3 regions of the Lactiplantibacillus kimchii genome follow, and region 3 is predicted to be linked to each of the others. Evidence: predicted binding sites of a transcription regulator. Region 3 holds the regulator's gene; each other region holds the start of a gene.
What was found. The regulator Rex, encoded in region 3, represses fermentation and respiration genes when NADH is low (regulators of the CRP and FNR family bind a similar motif). The targets are predictions, from matches to a motif close to TTGTGAANTANTTCACAA.
Positions count from the first base shown of each region.

Region 1: the regulator Rex is predicted to act here: its motif matches at 2,462-2,479, upstream of pplA (extracellular electron transfer flavoprotein PplA).
Region 2: the regulator Rex is predicted to act here: its motif matches at 1,620-1,637, upstream of C5Z26_RS07790 (shikimate dehydrogenase).

Region 1 is NZ_CP027194.1:16,823-21,114, reverse strand. Features, by position in the region: gene C5Z26_RS00180 (energy-coupling factor ABC transporter ATP-binding protein) at 1-198, opposite strand, end outside; gene C5Z26_RS00175 (FAD:protein FMN transferase) at 258-1,370, opposite strand; gene pplA (extracellular electron transfer flavoprotein PplA) at 1,513-2,439, opposite strand; gene C5Z26_RS00165 (NAD(P)/FAD-dependent oxidoreductase) at 2,725-4,292, shown strand, end outside.
Region 2 is NZ_CP027194.1:1,582,174-1,586,465, reverse strand. Features, by position in the region: gene C5Z26_RS07800 (MFS transporter) at 1-543, shown strand, start outside; gene C5Z26_RS07795 (LysR family transcriptional regulator) at 600-1,529, opposite strand; gene C5Z26_RS07790 (shikimate dehydrogenase) at 1,672-2,562, shown strand; gene C5Z26_RS07785 (MFS transporter) at 2,585-3,817, shown strand; gene aroD (type I 3-dehydroquinate dehydratase) at 3,801-4,292, shown strand, end outside.
Region 3 is NZ_CP027194.1:2,147,643-2,151,934, reverse strand. Features, by position in the region: gene groL (chaperonin GroEL) at 1-113, opposite strand, end outside; gene groES (co-chaperone GroES) at 169-453, opposite strand; gene C5Z26_RS10445 (CPBP family intramembrane glutamic endopeptidase) at 644-1,279, shown strand; gene C5Z26_RS10440 (redox-sensing transcriptional repressor Rex) at 1,332-1,988, opposite strand; gene C5Z26_RS10435 (ABC-F family ATP-binding cassette domain-containing protein) at 2,155-4,137, shown strand; gene tsaD (tRNA (adenosine(37)-N6)-threonylcarbamoyltransferase complex transferase subunit TsaD) at 4,212-4,292, opposite strand, start outside.

The DNA of each region.
Region 1 (4,292 bases), 320 kb from region 3:
CCCGTCAATCGTAATTTTGCCGGCTGCTGGCGCTAATAGGCCATTTAAGTTTTTAGCCAATGTCGACTTACCGGACCCGTTATGTCCGACAATTGCCAGCCATTCACCAGCTGCGACTGAAAACGAAATATCTTTTAACGTTAGGTCATCCGCCGACTGTTGCGGGTAACGATAATCTAAATGTGCAACGTCAATCATCTGACTCACCGTCGTCCCTCATTTCCTTAATTTTATGCCTATTATCATACCATACTGCGCTATTTCAAATCACTTGCTGGTCCGTAATGGTACCCAGTATCACTGAATAACGTAAATTTCTTTTTCAGATTATTCGAAACATAAACTTTTTTATCTTTAGTAATAAAGATAGCGCCAATACCTTGATCTGCTTTACCATTGATATAGGTCATCCCGGCCTTTAACCCTTTGTCAAAAGTCGCGGTCGATAGACCATCCCCATCGGTCGACTTTTTCGAAATAATGGAAACACCCATCAAATTATTTTGAAACGGCGACCCTGTTTTAGGATCCATCAAATGGCTATAAACTTTACCATCTTTTTTAAGGTAGCGTTCATAAATTCCTGAAGTCACAATTGATTTATTTTTAGCAGGCAATGAGCCAATTGACGTCCCCCGAGATTGTTTCGGGTCTTGAATGCCGACGGTCCAGTTCCCAGACTTCGTTTTCTTAGGACTGTTGCCCATCACATAAATATTGCCACCTAAATCAATAATTGCCGTTGAAACGCCGTGATTCAAGAAATACTTTTGCACTTGATCGGTCATATACCCTTTGGCAATCCCGCCTAAGTCCAACTTCATGCCTTTTTCCGTCAGATAAACCGAACGCTTTTGGTCGTTGAGCTTAACCTTAGTATAATCAACTAACTTAACATTAGTCGCAATCTCAGCTTGACTTGGGACGCGAGCATCCGAGAAACCAATTCGCCATAATTGCGTAATCGACCCAATCGCCATATCGAAGGATTCATCCGAATTCTTACTATAATAATAGGCGGCCTTTAAAATTGGATAAACATCCCGGCTGACAACCACCGCATGTTTACCGGCAGCGGCATTAACTTTATCGATTTCTGAGCCTTTCGCATTGGTCGTAACTTCCTTAGCTTCTTTTTTCAATAACTTAAATGCGCCGGCGACCACGTCACTTTTACCCTTATTATAAACCCGTAAGGTCACAACGGTTCCCATCATAAATTGCGTATCTTCGGTTGGCGTTTGCACCACTTTAGTGGGTTTAGGTCGTTGAGCCGCTTTTTTTTGCTGTGCCGTTTTAGTTCCACAAGCAGTTAATGGCACAATTAAGGCCACGACGACAACGAGTTGGAGCCATTTTTTTAATTTCATCGTGTAACTTCCCCTTAACTAATTTCAATCGTTATTATACCAAAGTTTCTAGCCACTGTATGCCATTTTTCTGGGCTAAATTTAAAACAAAAGACCTGAGACAAAGCGCCTCAGGCCTCAAAAAATTGTTATGGCTTATTGATTAGTCAGAGAAGACCATGTTATCAACTGTGATCGCCTTAGTATCGCCATTTTGTGCGGCATTTTGTAATTGTTCCGCATATAAAACGAAGGTATTTGATGATTCAGTTGCACCAGTAACCACGTCAACCTTAGTTGGATCACTATCCTTAACTAAAGCTTTGTTTAAAGCTGGTTCATAAGTCTTAGGATTCGTCTTAGAAATCTTCTTCATTTGCTTGTTATAAGCGGCATCGTCAACTTTTGACTTGCCCTTCTTATTAACTTGGTCGTATTCAGACTTCGTAATCTTGTTATCCTTAACGGTAATAGCAAAGGTTGCCCGGTAGCCGTGTGAATAGTTCTTTTCAGATAGGTTATACGTCCCATCTTTCATCTTAGCACCGTTATTGATTTTAATCGTCGCAGTGTTACCAGCTTGTGCAGCTTGAACTAATTGTTGCGCATAGTTTTGGAAGGATTTTGATGATTCAGTAGCGCCTGAAACAACATCAATTGATGCCACATTCCCCGTTGCTGCTGCGCCTTCTAAAGCCTTGTTCAATTTTGGTTCATAGGTCTTAGGATTAGTCCCAGAAACCTTCTTCATTTGCTTATTGTAAGAAGCATCATCTACTTTAGACTTGCCTTGCTTGTTAACTTGATCATAATCTGACTTTGTCACTTTACCTTTGTTATTAACGGTAATACTGAACTTCGCCCGATAACCATGTGAATAGTTTGTTTCTTCAAGTTTGTAAGTCCCAGCCTTCATCTTGCTACCAGCCGTTAACTTAGCGACCTTAGTCGTTTTAGCTGATGACGAAGATGAACTGCTTTTCTTTGAAGATGACGAACTTGAACTCGATGAGCTGCTCCCACAACCTGCTAATGCTAATGCGGAAATAACAACTACTGATGCACCCGTAACAATTGACTTAAACTTCATAATATCCCACTCCTCAACCTTTTTGTATGAAAATTCACATTAATCTTAACGTGTATTCCCCAAATAGTCAACACAATATTAATAATTTAATGACATTCTAGGCTATTGATAGCGCTAATGGTAACGTTTTTCATTTTCTTCATTAGATTAACAAATCTCCTGCCTAATACAATGTGATTTATTATTCATTCTTCCCAATAATTCATAGACAAACGTTTACATTACTTATATAATTAAAGACGGAATCATTATTTTAATATTATTATTCAAGGGAGTTGTTACGCAATGGCAAAGAAAAATATTGTCGTTGTCGGCGCGGGATTTGCCGGAGTTTACGCGACAAAGAAATTAGCGAAGCATTTTAAAAAGAATGCTGACGTTGAAATCACGTTAATTGACCGGCATTCATACTTCACGTACATGACTGAACTACATGAAGTTGCTACTGAACGAGTTGATCCAGAGCATATTCAATATGATTTGCAACGGTTATTTTCTCGTCGGAAGAATGTCCGCTTAGTTACCGACACGGTTACGGGAATTGATAAAGAAAAGCAAACGGTTACTACTGAAAATGGTAGTTACCAGTACGACCAATTACTCATTAGTTTGGGTGGCGAGTCTAATGACTTTGGGACCCCTGGCGTCAAGGAACACGGTTTCGAATTGTGGTCCTTCGAACAAGCGATGGCACTCCGGTCACACTTAGCAGCGGTGATTCGTCGTGGGGCCGTTGAGTTAGACCCAGCCAAACGCAAAGCCATGTTAACTTTAACCGTCTGTGGTTCTGGGTTTACTGGTTCTGAATTAGTCGGTGAATTAATCGAATATCGAGATGTCTTAGCTCGTGATAATAAGCTTGACCCTAACGAAATTACGTTACAACTCGTTGAAGCTGCGCCAACAATTATCAACATGTTAAATCGAACTCAGGCTGGCAAAGCTGAGAAGTACATGATTAAACATGGTGTTACCATCAAGACAAATTCAATGATTACTGGCGTCTTTGAAGATCACGTGACCTTAAAAGACCAAGCTGATTTACCAACTTATACTTTGATTTGGACTGCTGGTGTGCGCGCCAATGGTGTCGTTGATAAGTTTGGTATCGAAACTGGTCGTGGCGGTCGGCTCGCTGCCAATGAATTCATGCAAGCTAAAGGCTGCAAGAACATCTTCTTAGCTGGTGATTCAACGTTCTACCAAGAACCCGATCAACCACGTCCAGTCCCACAAATTGTTCAAGGGGCTGAAGAAACTGCGGCAACTGCGGTTCAAGGCATCATTAAAAATGTTGATCATTCCGATGTCACCATTAAACCATTTAAAGGGGCCTACCAAGCTTCGGTTGATTCGATTGGTTCGAAGTATGCCGTCGCTCAAGTCCTTGAAAAATGGAACGTTTCTGGCTTCATTGCCGTCCTCTTGAAGCATGCTATCAACTGGATGTACTATGTTCAAATTTTCTCAGGCTATTATTTATTCCAGTACTTTATGCACGAATTCTTCCGGACACGCAACCAACGTAATGTTTTCCGCGGTTGGACGTCACGAGCCGGCAACGTCTTATGGAGTGTGCCATTACGGTTCTTCTACGGGGCAATGTGGCTTTGGGATTGTTGGACTAAAGTTCAAGGGAAAGAATCGTGGTTTGTTGATAAACTCCGACTAACCTCTTTCTCCTGGTTACAGGTTTCTGCAACTAGTGGTGCTAGTGAATCAACTTCTAAAGCCGCCAAAGGGATCTTTAGTTTATCTTATATGTACGGAAAAGATCCCTTGCTCGTCTTTGATAAGATGCCAGCATGGTTTGAATCGGTCACTAAGATCTTTATTCCTAACATGCAGATGGC
Region 2 (4,292 bases), 570 kb from region 3:
TTTGGTTATGTGTCGATGGCGACTTTTTACTTAGTTAGTCAGTGGTTAACCAAATATGGTAGTGAAGTGGTTAAGCTTAACTTGGTCCATGCTCGGATGCTGGTTAGTATTTACAGTATTGGCTCAATTCTTGGGGTCGTCGTGACGGCTATTTTAGTTGAACGGGTTATTAAGGCCGTGTGGCTCATGTTAATCAACACGTTAATTTCGTTACTGGCCTTAATTGTTTTAACGTTAGTGCCGGTGATGAGCGTGGCGCTAGTTTGTTCTTTTGTCATTGGTTGTTCAGCCGCTGGTGGCGTGATGCAATTGGGCTTAACCATTATGAGCGATGTCTTTCCGCGGGCTAAGGGTCGTATTACTGGCATTTACTATACGGCTAGTGGGTTGGCTTCGTTTACGATTCCGGTGTTTACTGCCTGGATTTCGCGGGTCAGTATTCGAAATATTATGTGGTTTGATGTTGGCATTGCGATGGTTGGCGTCGCCTGCAGTCTGATTGTTTTAAGTTTATATCGGCCCAAAATAGTTGTGACTAAGTAAAAGTATTCAAAAGCGCGGGCGACAAGATGGATTTTTGTCGCCCGCGCTTTTAAGATCTAAATCAACCGTTCTTGATTCGTATAATGTTGCCAACAGTAACTGCGGCTGAATTCCTGGAAACGATGAACAGAAGGTGTAATAAAGTGATTTTGTTTTACGATTAGATATATTTGGTGTTGCAACGGTTGGTTTATAAGATGCTTCAAGTGAACATTGGTTTGATTAAGCAATGGTAAATAAGGCATGAGCGCCACGCCTAAGTTATGTTGAACAAAGCCAGCCATGGTATGATCTTCTTCGACTTCGTAAGCAACCTTAGGGGTTAATTTAGCGCGTGCTAAGATTTGATCGATTAACGGTCGAAGCCCACTGTTTTTAGAAAAAAGGATCATGGGGTAAGGTGCTAAATCGGCGACCTTTAAGGAGTCTTTACTTACTAAGGGATGGTGGCTAGGAATTGCGGCCACGATTTCTTGTTGCACCAGTGGAATAAAGTCAAAGAGATTGTCGGCGGCTTGATCACCAAATTTTTCAATATTAGAAGCTAAAATCAGGTCATATTTTTCGTTGGCTAGGTCTTGTAATAGGGCGGTAGAGTTACTTTGGCCAAGTTCAAACGTAATTGCCTTGTTTTGTGGCTCAGCTTGGAAGTTAGTGAGTAGTTCCGGCACTAACTGCTGACCCAGGGTGTAAGTAAAGCCTAAATTAACGTGACCGGTATCAGGATTCATCAACTGGTGAACTAACTCATTACCTTGTGATAAATCATTTAAGCTGGCAGTGATATATTTCAGATAGACCTCACCGATTGGGGTTAGTTTAATATTACGGCCGTCAGGTTCAAAAAGTGGCACGCCCAATTCTTTTTCCAATTTTTTGATGGCATAACTAAGTGATGGTTGTGAGATACCAAGGCTATCAGCGGCTTGCGACATATGTTGGGTGCGCGCCAATTCCTTAAAGAAAATCAAGTGGCGTAAATTCATGAAAATGATACCCCTTTCAATCATAGAAAATATCTATTGATTAATCAACGTTACCCTATTTAATATAATAAGTCAATCTGCTAAGATGACAAGTGAATTGAGTAACAAAATATTATAAATTTTATTTAGGAGTGAATTAATTATGACTGAACGAATTGACGGACATACATTACTAATCGGCTTGATGGCTTATCCAATTAGACATTCAATGTCACCAACGATGCATAACAATGCTTTTGCTAAACTAGGATTAAATTATGCGTACTTAGCATTTGAAGTCACTAATGAGACGTTACCAAGCGCGATTCAATCAATTAGAACTTTAGATATGCGTGGGTCTAATATTTCCATGCCTAATAAACAAAAAGTTATTCCATTGTTAGATAAATTAGATCCTGCCGCTGAAATGGTTGGTGCGGTTAATACGGTTGTTAATGATAATGGCGTGCTAACCGGGTATACAACTGATGGCATTGGTTTTATGAAGTCTTTGGCAGATGAAGGTATTGATATTCGTGGTCAAAAGATGACTTTGGCTGGTGCCGGTGGCGCTGGGACTGCCATTGCTGTGCAAGCAGCTTTAGATGGCGTTAAAGAGATGTCGATCTTTAATATGCATGATGCTTCTTGGGAAAATGCAGAACGTAATGTTAAGTTAATTAATGAACGGACCGATTGCAAAGCGACCTTACATGAACTTGAAAATCGCGCTGATTTCAAACAAGAAATTCAAAGTTCTGATATTTATACTGATTCAACTGGGGTTGGGATGAAACCATTGGAAGACAAGACGCTAATTGATGATCCTAGTTGGTTACGTAAGGACTTGATTGTCTTTGATACTGTTTATGCGCCACGGACGACTAAACTCATGAAAGTTGCACAAGCAGCTGGGGTTGAACATGTCTTTAACGGTTTAGGCATGATGCTTGAACAAGGTGCAGCTGCCTTTAAGTTATGGACGGGTAAAGAAATGCCAGTTGATTATATTCGCCATATTTTATTTGATGAAGATGCTGTTGACCATAAATAAAAATTGCGCTTAGGAGGATATCATGAAAAATAAGTATATGCCAACCGCAATTAGCCTATACCTAAACTACTTTATTCATGGGATTGGGGTCATTATTTTAGCCCAAAACATGGATTCGTTAGCTGGACAATGGCATACCAATACAGGTGGTGTAGCGGTCGTTATTTCTTCATTAGGAATTGGTCGCTTAATTGTCTTATTGGTTTCAGGATTTTTATCAGATAAATTTGGTCGTAAGCCATTCGTTGTTTTAGGTGTCATTACTTATCTGTTGTTCTTTGTGGGAATCTTAATGAGCCCGTCAATCTCAATCGCGTATATTTTTGGGATTCTAGCGGGGATCGCTAACTCGTTCTTAGATTCTGGGACTTATCCAGCTTTAATGGAAATGTTCCCGAATGCTAAAGGAACCGCAAATGTTATTATTAAAGCTTTTATCTCAGTTGGACAATTCGGATTACCCTTATTGGTTAGCTTTCTAGTTGCTGGTAAGTATTGGTATGGTTGGTCATTTATTCTGTGTATTGTTGTTTTAGTCATTAACTTGATTTTCTTATTAGTTTCTGGCAAATTTCCAGTTGCCAATCAAGCTAGTACAACGACGACTACTGCCACTAAAGCTGAAACAGCTGCTAAACCTAAAGGTAGTTTATGGTTTGATGGCACCTTGTTTATCCTTTATGGTTATGTCTCACAAGCCACCTTTTATCTTGTTAGCCAATGGTTAAGTCAATATGGGACCCATGTTGCCGGCATGGGTGACACGGGGTCACGAGCGTTGATTAGTTATTATAGTATCGGCTCGATTGTTTGTGTCTTAGTGACCGCAGCTTTGGCCAAACGCGCCGTTAAAGAAATTCAATTTTTAGGTATTTATACGTTAATGTCATTCTTATCACTTTTGTTAATGTACTTATTCCCAACCGCGATGATGTGTTCAATTATGTCATTTGTCATTGGTTTCTCAGCCGCCGGTGGGGTGATGCAATTAGGGTTAACGGTTATGTCGACCTTCTTCCCACAAGGTAAGGGAACAATTACCGGAGCCTTTTATACGGCTGGTTCAATTGCCTCCTTCACAATTCCATTAGTTACCGGAATGATGGCTGATAGTTTAGCTAATATCTTCTTATTTGATGTTATTATTGCGCTGATTGGTTTTATCTTAGCAGTCTTAATAACGATTCGATACTATCATTTATTTGGCAAACCAACTCAGAAAGGAGCCAGTCTCAATCATGCAAAAAATCGTTAAATTACGGCACCTAACCTTAGGTGCTGGCCGGCCTAAAATTGCAGTCCCGATTACGGGTAAAACGACGGCTGAAATTCTTGCGGCCGTGCCGGCAATTAAAGCGGCCCAGCCAGATTTAGTTGAATGGCGCATTGATTTTTATGAGGGCGTCACGCAACCAGATCAATTAACACAAACCGGTCAACAGTTACGCCAAGCGTTAGGCGATTTAGCCTTGTTAACCACATTTAGAACTCAAGGCGAAGGTGGCGAATTAGCGTTAAGCGATGCCGATTACTTTAAAGTTAATACGACGGTATTAGCGGGCCAGTTCACGGATGCGTTAGATGTTGAACGGTATCATGATGAAGTAGCGGTGAAACAATTAGTTGACCAAGCCCATGCGCAAAAAGTCGTCGTCATTATGAGTAATCATGATTTTGACAAGACGCCAGCGCAAGCTGATATTGTAGAACGGTTGACCAGTATGGTGGCT
Region 3 (4,292 bases):
ACAACATTACGACCCTTAGGACCTAAAGTTGATTTAACGGTGTTAGCTAATTGGTCAACACCTTTGAGCATTGCTGAACGTGCGTCTTCAGAGAATTTTAATTCTTTAGCCATTATTTGTATTCACCTCATAAATAAATTTTGTTTTAATTACTATCAGTTAAATGGATTAGTCTTCAACCGCGACAATATCTTTTTCGTGTAAGACTAGATAAGCTGACCCTTCGTACTTAACTTCAGTACCTGCGTACTTGTCAAACAATACTTGATCGCCGACTTTCACGCTAGGTGCAACCTTTGAACCGTTATCTAAAATCCGGCCATCAGATACAGCAACAACCTTACCACTTTGTGGCTTTTCCTTAGCATTGTTGGCAATAACAATACCACCAATCGTTTGTTCTTCTTCTGCTTGTTGTTGTAAGATGACACGATCACCTAATGGTTTTAACACGTGAATCCCTCCATTTATTCTTTTTTAGCACTCACAAACATCAAGTGCTAATCACAAAGATAACTATATCATTTTAATTCAAGAATGCAAGTTATTTGTCAATAATTAGTCAAAGAAAGTCAAATCGATTATAATGAACTTACTTAAGTCAAATCTGACTCGAAATTTTATTATTAAAGGACGTGAGCTAATGGCTAATCGCCGCCAATCGCTGACAGTTTTAATCGTCTATTTTATCATCTATGCCCTACCTACTTTATTAGCCCAAGGATTCCATCAACTTGGATCTTGGATTTTCTTAATTCAAACTTTAGATTACTTACTTGGCGCTATCATTTTAGGATGGCTCGCTTGGCGAACTAAAACGCCAAATGCCGTCGAACAGCACCCTAAAAATTGGGTCAGTACGGTTTTATGGGGAATTATCGGCGTTGTCTTAGTGCTTGTCGGTCAAGTCGTTATTTTACGCTTGACGCAACTACTCGGCCAGTCAACGGCCTCGGCCAATACCAATACGTTACTCACAATTGGTCAGAAATACCCCTTCTTCTTACTGGCAGTGCTCGTTGGAGCGCCAATTATGGAAGAAATCGTCTTTCGTAAAGTTATTTTCGGTAACCTAACGACCGTTACTGGAACAGTCGGTGCTGCGGTTATTTCTAGTTTGTTATTTAGTTTTGCTCATGCGGACGGTCATTTAATTTTATATGCCTTTATCGGCCTCCTCTTTTGTTGGCTATACCGGCATACTGGTCGTATTCAGACATCGATGATTGCCCATATTTTAATGAACGTTGTCGCAGTTTTACCCTTATTTTTAACTTAAAATAACTAAAAGACGCAACCATTTTTTTGGTTGCGTCTTTTGCTAGCTAATATTATTCAGCTGATTTATCGCCAAGTTGTTCCCCATAATGTTCAATAAAATAAATTAAGGTTTGCAATTCATTCGTTAAATCAACATTTTGAACCCGAATCGTCTCGGGAACTGAAATGCGTAATGGGGTAAAGTTCATAATTCCTTTAACGTTAGCATCAACCAGTTCATCTGTAACGTCTTGAACGACTGAAGTTGGCACCGTTAAAATGGCAATTTCAATTTGTTGTTCAATTAATTGTTTCTTTAATTCCGCCATCGGATAAACGGGAACGCCGCTTTGGACCGTATTGGCAATTGATTCGTTGACATCAAAAGCTGCTGAAATACGGACATTACTATTTTTATGAAAATTAAAATTAAGTAACGCATGGCCCAAATTACCGACCCCAATCAAGGCGACGTTAGTTAACGTGTCTTGATTTAAAATTTTCTTGAAAAATGCCAAGAGCTTTTCAACGTCATAGCCATACCCGCGTTTGCCTAATGCCCCAAAATATGAAAAATCTCGTCGAATCGTAGCTGAATCAACTTTAACTGCTTCTGACAGCTCCGTTGACGAAACCCGTTTCTTGTCAGCATCTAATAAAATGTTCAAATACCGATAGTATATCGGTAACCGCTTGGCCGTTGCCCGTGGAATTTTTGTTTCTGCCATTTGACGACCCTCCTTATCAAAAGTTTGTGAATTTGCTGACACTATTCTAGCATAATAGGCCACTTTGTGAAATAATATTTACTTATTCTTCCCTTTCACTAGGGCTAACAACGACAATATGCTACAATTATTTGACGAATCCACCTCGAAAGGAGTTTAAAAAAACGTGATTTTACTACAAGTACAGCAAGTCATGCGGCGTTTTGGCGCTGATGTCTTGTTCGATAACGTACAATTAGATATTCAGGACCATGCGCGTGTCGCCTTAGTTGGTCGCAACGGGGCTGGTAAATCAACTTTATTAAAAATGATTGCCGGTGAAACCGTCCCTGACGAAGGTCAAATTTCAATGCGTAAAGGCTTAACTATCGGCTATTTGGCTCAAGATCAAGGTTTAAATAGCGCCCATACAATTTGGGAAGAAATGAGCAGTGTCTTCGCTGAATTACATCAACTAGAAGCTCAAATGCACCGCTTAGAAGCCCAATTAAGTGATCCTGAAGTTATTGCGGATGACCCGACTTATCAACAAACTTTAAAGACTTATGACCAAGTTCAAACTGAATTTCAACAAAAAAATGGTTACGGTTACCAGGCCGAAATCCGGGGTGTCTTACATGGTTTCCAGTTCAATGCTGATGTTTATGATAAATCCGTTACCGAACTTTCCGGGGGCCAAAAGACCCAGTTGGCGCTTGCCAAACTACTATTGGAAAAACGGGATTTGCTCATTCTGGATGAACCAACCAACCATTTGGACGTTGAAACGCTCACTTGGCTCGAAAGTTATCTTCAATCTTACACGGGCGCCTTGCTGATTGTGAGTCACGACCGTTACTTCTTAGATCGGGTCGTCAACGAAGTCTACGATCTATCCCATCATGAAATGGTGCATTATACTGGCAATTATGATCAATATGTCCAACAAAAAGCGGCCCGTATTCAAGCAGAATGGAAACATTATGAGAAGCAACAGACCGAAATCAACAAATTAGAAGACTTTGTTAATCGGAATATTGTGCGGGCTTCAACTACCAAGCGCGCCCAATCACGGCGAAAACAACTCGAAAAAATGACGCGTTTGGACCGTCCCGAAGGTGATGAAAAGACCGCCCACTTTGGTTTTCATGCAGCCAAACAAAGTGGCAACATTGTCTTAACCGTCAAAGATGCAGCGGTGGGCTATCAAGATCAAATCTTGTCAGCACCGGACACATTAAACATCAAAAAACATGAAGCCATCGCCATCGTGGGACCCAATGGAATTGGTAAATCAACCTTGCTGAAAAGTATTCTGGGTCAAATTCCATTTATCAAGGGGCAAGCGGTCTTCGGGACCAATGTCGTTACCGGTTATTACGATCAGGAACAAAAGAATTTGCATGCTAAAAAAACCGTCCTTAGTGAACTTTGGGACGAACATGCGACCACTCCTGAAAAAGATATTCGGACCATTTTAGGCAGTTTCTTGTTTACTGGTGCCGATGTCGATAAATCAATCGGGTCCTTATCCGGGGGTGAACGGGCCCGTTTACTACTGACCAAGTTAGCTATGGAAAATGATAACTTTTTAATTTTAGACGAACCGACCAATCACTTGGATATTGACAGTCGTGAAGTATTGGAAGTTGCACTTAACGATTTTGATGGCACGCTTTTGTTCGTCTCACATGACCGTTATTTCATTAATCAAGTTGCCACCAGTGTCGTTGAAGTATCCCCAACTGGCACAGAATTATTCTTAGGTGACTATGATTACTATATTGATAAAAAGCAGGAACAAGCTGAGTTAGCTGAATTGGCCGCTAGTGAAGCGGCGGCTAATGCCACCAGCGCCACGACCACTGCTATCAGCGAAGCTGGCGCACCAGTGAGCCAATCCAAGGGACAGCAAACCTATCAAGCTAGCAAACAACAACAGCGAACTAAGCGCAAGTTAGAACGTTCAGTTGCGTCCCTGGAACAACGAATGAGTGACTTAGAAACTGAGGCTACTGAAATTCAAGAACAGATGTCACAACCAGCCGTCTTTGCTGATGCGACAAAATTACAAGAATTTCAACAACAATTGGAACAAGTTAACGCCACACATGAACAGGCCGAAAATGACTGGACTGAACAAGCTGAAGCTTTGGAAAAGCTAGTTTAATATAAAAAGACCGCTACCAAACAGTCGTTGCAAGTTGTAATTTCTTGCAGCGACTGTTTTAGTAACGGTCATTTTTAGTGAACCATATTAGGCATCCAATCAAATTCTAAGCTTGGATCAGCATTTAACGTCGCATCACCAAACTGCTTATGTTG